Regions from separate parts of the Citrobacter sp. ANG330 genome, predicted to be linked through region 1. Evidence: predicted binding sites of a transcription regulator. Region 1 holds the regulator's gene; the other holds the start of a gene.
The links. Region 1 encodes sigma-54, which starts transcription at its own class of promoters, with help from an activator protein. Its sites were predicted from a motif close to GTTGGCACANNTTTCGCTNT; they were not measured.
Positions count from the first base shown of each region.

Region 2: QNN88_RS12610 (amino acid ABC transporter substrate-binding protein) is a predicted target of sigma-54. The motif match lies at 2,582-2,601, and genes of this name have one in related genera.

Region 1 covers NZ_JASJUI010000006.1:231,864-236,266, forward strand. Annotated here, with positions in the region: gene kdsC (3-deoxy-manno-octulosonate-8-phosphatase KdsC) at 1-284, shown strand, start outside; gene lptC (LPS export ABC transporter periplasmic protein LptC) at 281-856, shown strand; gene lptA (lipopolysaccharide ABC transporter substrate-binding protein LptA) at 825-1,373, shown strand; gene lptB (LPS export ABC transporter ATP-binding protein) at 1,380-2,105, shown strand; gene rpoN (RNA polymerase factor sigma-54) at 2,153-3,586, shown strand; gene hpf (ribosome hibernation promoting factor) at 3,609-3,896, shown strand; gene ptsN (PTS IIA-like nitrogen regulatory protein PtsN) at 4,012-4,403, shown strand, end outside.
Region 2 covers NZ_JASJUI010000004.1:395,489-399,891, forward strand. Annotated here, with positions in the region: gene gltK (glutamate/aspartate ABC transporter permease GltK) at 1-490, opposite strand, end outside; gene gltJ (glutamate/aspartate ABC transporter permease GltJ) at 490-1,230, opposite strand; gene QNN88_RS12610 (amino acid ABC transporter substrate-binding protein) at 1,394-2,302, opposite strand; gene lnt (apolipoprotein N-acyltransferase) at 2,722-4,260, opposite strand; gene corC (CNNM family magnesium/cobalt transport protein CorC) at 4,284-4,403, opposite strand, start outside.

The DNA of each region.
Region 1 (4,403 bases):
TGTATCAGGGGCAGTCGGACAAGCTGGTCGCCTTTTACGATCTGCTGGCAAAGCTTGAGATTGCACCGGAAAACGTAGCCTACGTCGGTGACGATCTGATTGACTGGCCGGTAATGGAAAAAATTGGCCTGAGCATTGCCGTTGCGGATGCGCATCCGTTACTGCTTCCGCGCGCGGATTATGTCACGAAGATCGCGGGCGGGCGCGGCGCGGTACGAGAAGTCTGTGATTTATTATTACTGGCGCAGGGTAAGCTTGATGAGGCCAAAGGGCAATCGATATGAGTAAAGCCAGACGTTGGGTTATCATTCTCCTGTCATTGGCCGTGCTGGTGCTGATTGGGATTAACCTGGCCGATAAAGACGACACGGCGCAGGTGGTCGTGAATACAAGCGATCCGACCTATAAGAGCGAGCATACGGACACCATGGTCTACAGTCCGGAAGGCGCGCTGAGCTATCGTTTGATCGCCCAACATGTTGAATATTATTCCGATCAGGCCGTTTCGTGGTTCACACAACCCGTATTAACGACGTTTGATAAGGACAAGATCCCGACGTGGTCAATCAAAGCGGATAAAGCCAGGCTGACCGAGGATCGGATGCTGTATCTTTATGGTCACGTTGAAGTCAACGCGCTGGTGCCTGACGCTCAACTTCGAAAAATTACCACCGATAACGCACAGATCAATCTGGTGACGCAGGATGTTACCTCTGAAGACCTCGTCACGTTATACGGAACAACTTTTAACTCCAGCGGACTGAAAATGCGCGGCAACTTACGCAGCAAGAACGCCGAGCTGATTGAAAAGGTTAGAACCTCCTATGAAATTCAAAACAAACAAACTCAGCCTTAATCTTGTGCTTGCCAGCTCACTTCTGGCCGCCAGCATTCCGGCGTTCGCCGTCACCGGCGATACCGAACAGCCGATCCACATCGAATCGGACCAGCAGTCTCTGGATATGCAGGGCAACGTTGTGACCTTCACCGGTAATGTCATTGTGACCCAGGGCACTATCAAAATTAACGCCGATAAAGTGGTCGTGACCCGCCCTGGCGGTGAAGAGGGTAAAGAGGTCATTGACGGCTTCGGCAACCCGGCCACGTTCTATCAAATGCAGGACAACGGTAAGCCGGTAAAAGGTCACGCGTCGAAAATGCATTATGAACTGGCGAAAGATTTTGTCGTGCTCACCGGCAATGCATACCTGGAACAGCTCGACAGCAACATCACCGGGGACAAAATTACCTATCTGGTGAAAGAGCAGAAAATGCAGGCCTTCAGTGAGAAAGGCAAGCGTGTGACCACCGTTCTGGTGCCGTCGCAGTTGCAGGATAAAAACCAGACCCCGGCTCAGAAGAAGAGTAACTAATTCGCTATGGCAACATTAACTGCAAAGAATCTGGCGAAGGCCTACAAAGGCCGCCGCGTCGTGGAAGATGTCAGCCTGACCGTCAACTCGGGCGAGATTGTCGGTCTGCTTGGGCCGAACGGTGCGGGTAAAACCACCACCTTCTACATGGTCGTCGGCATTGTGCCGCGTGATGCCGGTAACATCATCATTGATGATGAAGACATCAGTCTGCTGCCGCTGCACGCCCGCGCGCGCCGCGGAATTGGCTATCTGCCGCAGGAAGCGTCGATTTTTCGTCGCCTGAGCGTGTACGATAACCTGATGGCAGTTCTGCAAATTCGTGACGATCTCTCCAGCGAACAGCGTGAAGACCGCGCTAACGAGCTGATGGAAGAGTTCCACATTGAGCATCTGCGCGACAACATGGGGCAGTCGCTCTCCGGGGGGGAACGTCGCCGTGTGGAAATCGCCCGTGCGCTGGCCGCCAACCCTAAATTTATCCTGCTGGACGAACCGTTTGCCGGCGTTGACCCCATATCTGTTATCGATATCAAACGCATTATTGAACATCTGCGTGACAGCGGTCTTGGCGTATTGATTACCGACCATAACGTTCGCGAAACGCTGGCCGTGTGTGAGCGGGCCTATATCGTGAGCCAGGGACACCTGATCGCGCACGGTACGCCAACAGAAATCCTGCAGGACGAACACGTGAAACGCGTATACCTTGGGGAAGACTTCAGACTCTGATAGGGTAGAAGTTTGCGACGTCATAGCGGGAGAAAACAACTCTGAACATGAAGCAAGGTTTGCAACTCAGGCTGAGCCAACAACTGGCGATGACGCCGCAGCTACAGCAGGCAATTCGTCTGCTGCAGTTGTCCACGCTGGAACTGCAGCAGGAACTCCAGCAAGCGCTGGAGAGCAATCCACTGCTGGAGCAAACCGATCTTCACGACGAAGTTGATACCCACGAAACCCAGGACAGCGAAACGCTGGATACCGCCGACGCCCTCGAACAAAAAGAGATGCCGGAAGAGTTGCCGCTCGACGCCAGCTGGGATGAGATCTACACCGCCGGTACGCCTTCAGGCACCAGCGGTGACTACATTGACGATGAGCTACCCGTTTATCAGGGTGAAACCACGCAGACCCTACAGGATTACCTGATGTGGCAGGTGGAACTCACCCCGTTCTCCGATACCGACCGCGCCATCGCCACGTCGATTGTGGATGCGGTTGACGACACCGGTTACCTCACCGTTTCGCTGGACGACATCCTCGAAAGCATGGGCAATGAAGAGGTCGGTCTTGATGAAGTTGAAGCCGTTCTCAAACGTATTCAGCGGTTTGATCCCGTAGGCGTGGCGGCAAAAGATCTGCGTGATTGCCTGCTGATCCAGCTTTCGCAGTTCGACAAGGCGACCCCTTTCCTTGAAGAAGCCCGGTTGATCATCAGCGATCATCTCGATCTGCTGGCGAACCACGACTTCCGTACTCTGATGCGCGTCACACGTCTCAAAGAAGAGGTGCTCAAAGAAGCGGTCAATCTGATCCAATCGCTCGATCCACGCCCCGGGCAGTCGATCCAGACTGGTGAACCGGAATACGTGATCCCTGACGTGCTGGTGCGTAAGCATAACGGCCACTGGATGGTCGAGCTCAACGGAGACAGCCTCCCTCGCCTGCAGATCAATCAGCACTACGCCGCGATGTGCAACGGTGGGCGTAATGACGCCGACAGTCAGTACATCCGCAGTAATTTGCAGGACGCGAAGTGGCTGATTAAGAGTCTGGAGAGCCGCAACGATACCCTGCTGCGCGTCAGCCGTTGTATCGTTGAGCAGCAGCAAGCCTTCTTTGAGCAAGGCGAAGAATTTATGAAACCGATGGTGTTGGCGGATATCGCTCAGGCCGTCGAGATGCACGAATCGACCATTTCTCGTGTGACGACGCAGAAGTATCTGCACAGTCCACGCGGCATTTTTGAACTGAAGTATTTTTTCTCCAGCCATGTGAATACCGAGGGGGGTGGCGAAGCTTCCTCCACCGCGATCCGCGCACTGGTGAAGAAGTTGATTGCGGCGGAAAACCCTGCGAAGCCCCTGAGCGACAGCAAGCTAACATCGATGCTGTCGGAACAAGGCATCATGGTGGCGCGCCGCACCGTTGCGAAGTACCGAGAGTCTTTATCCATTCCGCCGTCAAACCAGCGCAAACAACTGGTTTGACCCAACCGATAAGGAAGACACTATGCAGCTCAACATCACTGGAAACAACGTCGAGATAACAGAAGCCCTGCGTGACTTTGTTAATACCAAGTTCGCCAAACTCGAACACTATTTTGACAGAATCAATCAGGTCTATATTGTGTTAAAGGTGGAGAAGGTCACCCACATCTCGGATGCAACACTGCATGTAAACGGTGGCGAAATTCACGCCAGCGCGGAAGGTCAGGATATGTACGCGGCCATTGATGGCTTAATCGATAAGCTGGCAAGACAGCTCACAAAGCATAAAGATAAACTGAAACAACACTAATTGTCCGGGCAGTTAGCGGGTGCAGGACGGCCTGTTGTGCACAACAACAGGCCATTTGTACAGTTAGCGCTCCGAATTTGTCTCGCCGCGGCGGGGCAAATTCTTAGGTGAAATTATGATAAATAACGATACGACTCTACAACTGAGCAGTGTACTTAACCAGGAATGTACGCGCAGTGCCGTTCACTGCCAGAGCAAAAAACGCGCGCTGGAAATCATCAGTGAACTGGCGGCAAAACAGCTCAGTTTACCGCCGCAGGTCGTTTTTGAAGCGATCCTGACGCGCGAAAAAATGGGCAGTACCGGCATCGGCAATGGGATCGCCATTCCGCACGGTAAGCTTGAAGAAGATACCCTGCGCGCCGTCGGCGTGTTTGTGCAACTGGAAACACCCATCGCCTTCGACGCGATTGATAATCAACCCGTTGATCTGCTTTTTGCCCTGCTGGTACCAGCGGATCAAACCAAAACGCACCTGCATACATTATCGCTGGTGGCTAAGCGTCT
Region 2 (4,403 bases), on a different contig from region 1:
CGATGCCCTGCGTCAGCAGCAGCGGCACCATCGCGCGAAACGCCTGCGGCAAAATGATGAGCTTCATGGACTGCCAGTGGGTCATCCCCAATGCCAGCGCCGCGCTTGACTGTCCGCGGGAAATGCTCTGGATACCCGCACGGATAATCTCGGAGTAATAGGCTGCTTCAAACATCGAAAACGCGACCATCGCTGAAATCAGGCGAATATCGGCTTTCGGCGACAGCCCCAGTACATCCTGCAAGAAGCCAGGCACAATCAGGTAGAACCACAGCAATACCATCACCAGTGGGATGGAACGGAAGACGTTAACATACGCTTTTGCAAACCAGGCGACAGGCGCGAAGCTGGAAAGGCGCATAACGGCAAGAATCGTGCCCCAGACAATACCGATAACCACCGCGGTGACAGTAATTTTCAGCGTAATGAGTAGCCCATCCAGCAGATACGGCAGGGAAGGGACAATAGAACTCCAGTCGAATTCGTACATTATTTGCCTCCCAGATTGCCAGGCAGGCGGATTTTACGTTCCACCAGACTCATCACCAGCATGATGAAGGCATTAATCAACACGTACGCCAGGGTAATGGCGGTAAACGATTCCCAGGCATGCGCCGAGTAATCCAGCAGCTTCCCGGCCTGTGCGGCCATATCGACCAGACCGATGGTGGAGGCGATGGCGGAGTTTTTCACCAGGTTCATCATCTCAGAGGTCATCGGCGGGACGATCACACGATAGGCGTTAGGCAACAGCACGTAGCGGTACGCCTGCGGCAGGGTCAACCCCATTGCCAGCGCCGCGTTTTTTTGCCCACGCGGCAGTGACTGAATGGCGGCTCGAACCTGTTCGCAGACGCGGGCGGCGGTGAACAGTCCAAGGCAAAGCATGGATGAGAGGAAGAACTGAATGTTCGGATCCAGCTCCGCCTTAAACCACATGCCAAGATTTTCTGGCAACAGTTCAGGTATAACCAGATACCAGGTAAAGAACTGGACGATCAGCGGAACGTTGCGAAACAGCTCAACATAAAGCGTACCGATCCCGGAAAGAAAGCGGTTTGGGACGGTGCGTAAAATGCCGAACAAAGAACCGACCAGGAAGGCAATGATCCAGGCGGTGATGGATAGTGCGACGGTAACCTGGAAACCACTCCAGAGCCAGCCGAGATAGGTGGTGTTGCCGAATGGGGCCTGTTGTAAAAAAATGCCCCAGTTCCAGTCTATTGACATACATCTACTCCGAAAAAATAAGGGTAGCAGCGCTACCCTCGAAGATTGTTATCCAGCGTACTTCGGTTTTCAGGCCTGATGGGGAACGACCATCAGGCATATAGTCTGTCCGTGCTGCATAGCAATCGTGAGGGCAAGGAGTCCCCGCCCCATTTCATTTTTGTTAGTTGAGTGCTTTATCATTCGGTTCTTTGAACAGCGCTTTCATCTCGTCTGACAGTTCGAAGTTCATGTTCAGGTTTTTCGGTGGGATCGGATTTTTGAACCACTTATCAAACCATTTCGTGGCTTCGCCTGAGGTCTGCGCCTGGGCGATGGTGTCATCCATCAGCTTTTTGAATTCAGGATCGTTCTTACGCAGCATGCAACCGTAAGCTTCCTGAGACTGTGGTTTGCCGACGATTTCCCAGTTATCCGGTTTCTTCGCCTTCGCGCGCTCACCGGCCAGCAGGGCGTCATCCATCATAAAGGCAACGGCGCGACCGCTTTCCAGAGTACGGAAAGAGTCACCGTGGTCTTTAGCGCTGATGATACGCATATCCATTTTTTGCTCGTCATTCAGCTTATGCAGCAGAATTTCAGAGGTGGTACCAGAGGTCACAACAACCGCTTTGCCTTTCAGGTCCGGGAAGTCTTTAATGTCGCCGCCTTTTTTCGCCAGCAGACGGGTGCCGACGACAAAGATGGTGTCAGAGAAAGCGGCCTGCTTCTGGCGCTCAAGGTTGTTGGTGGTGGAACCACACTCAAAGTCGAACGTCCCGTTTTGCAGCAGCGGAATACGGTTCTGCGACGTAATCGGGATCAGCTTCACCTGCAGATCGGGCTTGTTGAGTTTTTTCTTCACGGCTTCAACGATGGCGTTGGAGTAATCCTGAGAATAACCCACCACTTTCTGCTGATTGTCGTAATAGGAGAACGGCACGGAGGATTCACGGTGACCAACGACGATGACGCCGTTTTTGGCGATCTTGTCCAGCGTGCTGCCTGCGGCAGGGGCCGCATCTTCAGCATGTACCAGACCGGCTGACATTCCCATAACCAGCATTGCTGTGGCTAGCTTACGTAATTGCATATCCAACTCCTTATCGTCTGCGCCGTCGACGCAGTGATACCTATTGTGAGTGTCTGTGTTGTTATCACCTGCAACTTAAGCGTGCAGTGTTTTACCTGTTTGTTAACATTTAGTCTGGCTTAATGTAAAGATATTGCTGCGTTATTGTTTATTTTTGCGAAGTGCGCCGCACCGTTTAGAGGCAAAAATCCCTCGTTGCACCGTTTCGGTGCTAGCGATGTTCCGCTTTGGGGCGACAAGGTTGCACCGGGTACGTAAAACAGCTTTACCTTGAATTACAAAGCAATAGACGTGCCAGAATGGTTTTTGGGAGGGAGGTTTGCTGGCCTGATAAGCGTAGCGCCATCAGGCACGATGTGGCACAACCGCCGGATGGCGGCGTACCGCCTTATCCGGCCTGTATTTGATGGTGGACTGTTTTATCTGCGCCGTTGACGCAAACTCATTAACACGGCGGCAAAACCGAACAGCGCGGTAATGAGCCACAGCGGCCAGTTACCGGTGCGAGCGTAGGGCGTTAATCCTGTCGCTGGCGTCACATCGGCGGTCAACACCTGGCGCGTAAACTGCGGGATCATCGCCTGAATCTCACCCTGCGGACCAATCACCGCCGTAATACCGTTGTTGGTACTGCGCAGCAGCGGGCGCGCCAGCTCCAGCGATCGCATCCGCGCCATCTGGAAATGCTGCCACGGGCCAATCGACTTACCAAACCACGCATCGTTGGAGATGGTTAGCAGAAAGTCTGTATCCGGGCGGAAGTTATCGCGTACCTGTTCGCCCAGGATTATCTCGTAGCAAATCGCGGCGGTCAGCGCTAAACCATGCGCATGCAACTGCGGTTGAATATACGGACCCCGGCTGAACGAGGACATCGGCAGGTCAAAGAACGGCGCTAACGGGCGCAGAATGGATTCCAGCGGCACAAACTCACCAAACGGCACCAGATGGTTCTTGTTGTAGCGGTTGGTAGAGTCATAGCGATAGGGATTATCTTTCCCCAGTGTAATGATGGTGTTGTAGGTATCGTAGCGGTTCTGTTTGTTCAGTCGGGCATCGACAATACCGGTAATCAGCGAGCTGTTCTTCGAACGCAACAGATCGTCCATCATGCTCAGAAAGCGCTGCTGGTTGATTTCCAGATCCGGAATAGCGGATTCCGGCCAGATGATCAGCTGCGATTTTCCCATTTCGGGCTGCGTTGCATCCAGATAGATCTTGAGCGTATTCATCAGCTGGCCTTCGTCCCATTTCAACGACTGAGGGATATCGCCCTGAACCATCGACACCCGGGTCGTTCTTTCCGGCTCCAGGGTGAACCACTGGATATAGCGCAGCGGGAAAGGGAGTGCGAACAGGACGATGGCGACCACCAGCGGACGCCAGTTACGGCTGACCAGCGAGAGGACCAGCAATCCGCTGACCATCATCAGCAGGAAATTAATGGCTTCGACGCCCATCACCGGCGCCAGTCCTTTCAGCGGGCCATCGATCTGACTGTAGCCAAACTGCAGCCACGGAAATCCGGTCAGCACCCAGCCGCGCAGAAATTCAGTTATCTGCCAGACCACCGGCGCGGCAACGGCAACCCGCAGCCAGTTAGTTTTCGGCCACAGACGTGACAGCACGCCGGCAAACAGCCCGGTATACAGAGAAAGATACGCAGCGAGTAGTACGACAAGGAAGACGTTCACCGGGCCAGGCATCCCGCCAAACTGCGCGATGCTGACGTAAACCCAGTTGATTCCCGTACCGAAAAGTCCCAGTCCCCAGAAGTAGCCGATAGCGGCTGACTGGTGCGGGCGACGATTCAGAGTTAATGCCTGCAAGCCCATCAGCGACACAATTGCAGCGGGCCAGATGTCATAAGGAGAAAAAGCCAGCGTACCGCAGGCACCGAATAATAACGCCAGCAGCAGGCGAATGCGCTGGCGTTCAATTAATGAGGCAAAAGCCATTGAGTTCTTCTTCCCGTTCGGTGTTATTCGTCCAGTTTTGGCTGGGGGGAGTCATCCGGAATTCTGACGTGAACCTGAATAATACGACGGCTGTCGGCCATTGCCACTTTAAACTGGTAACCATCGATATCAATGGTTTCCCC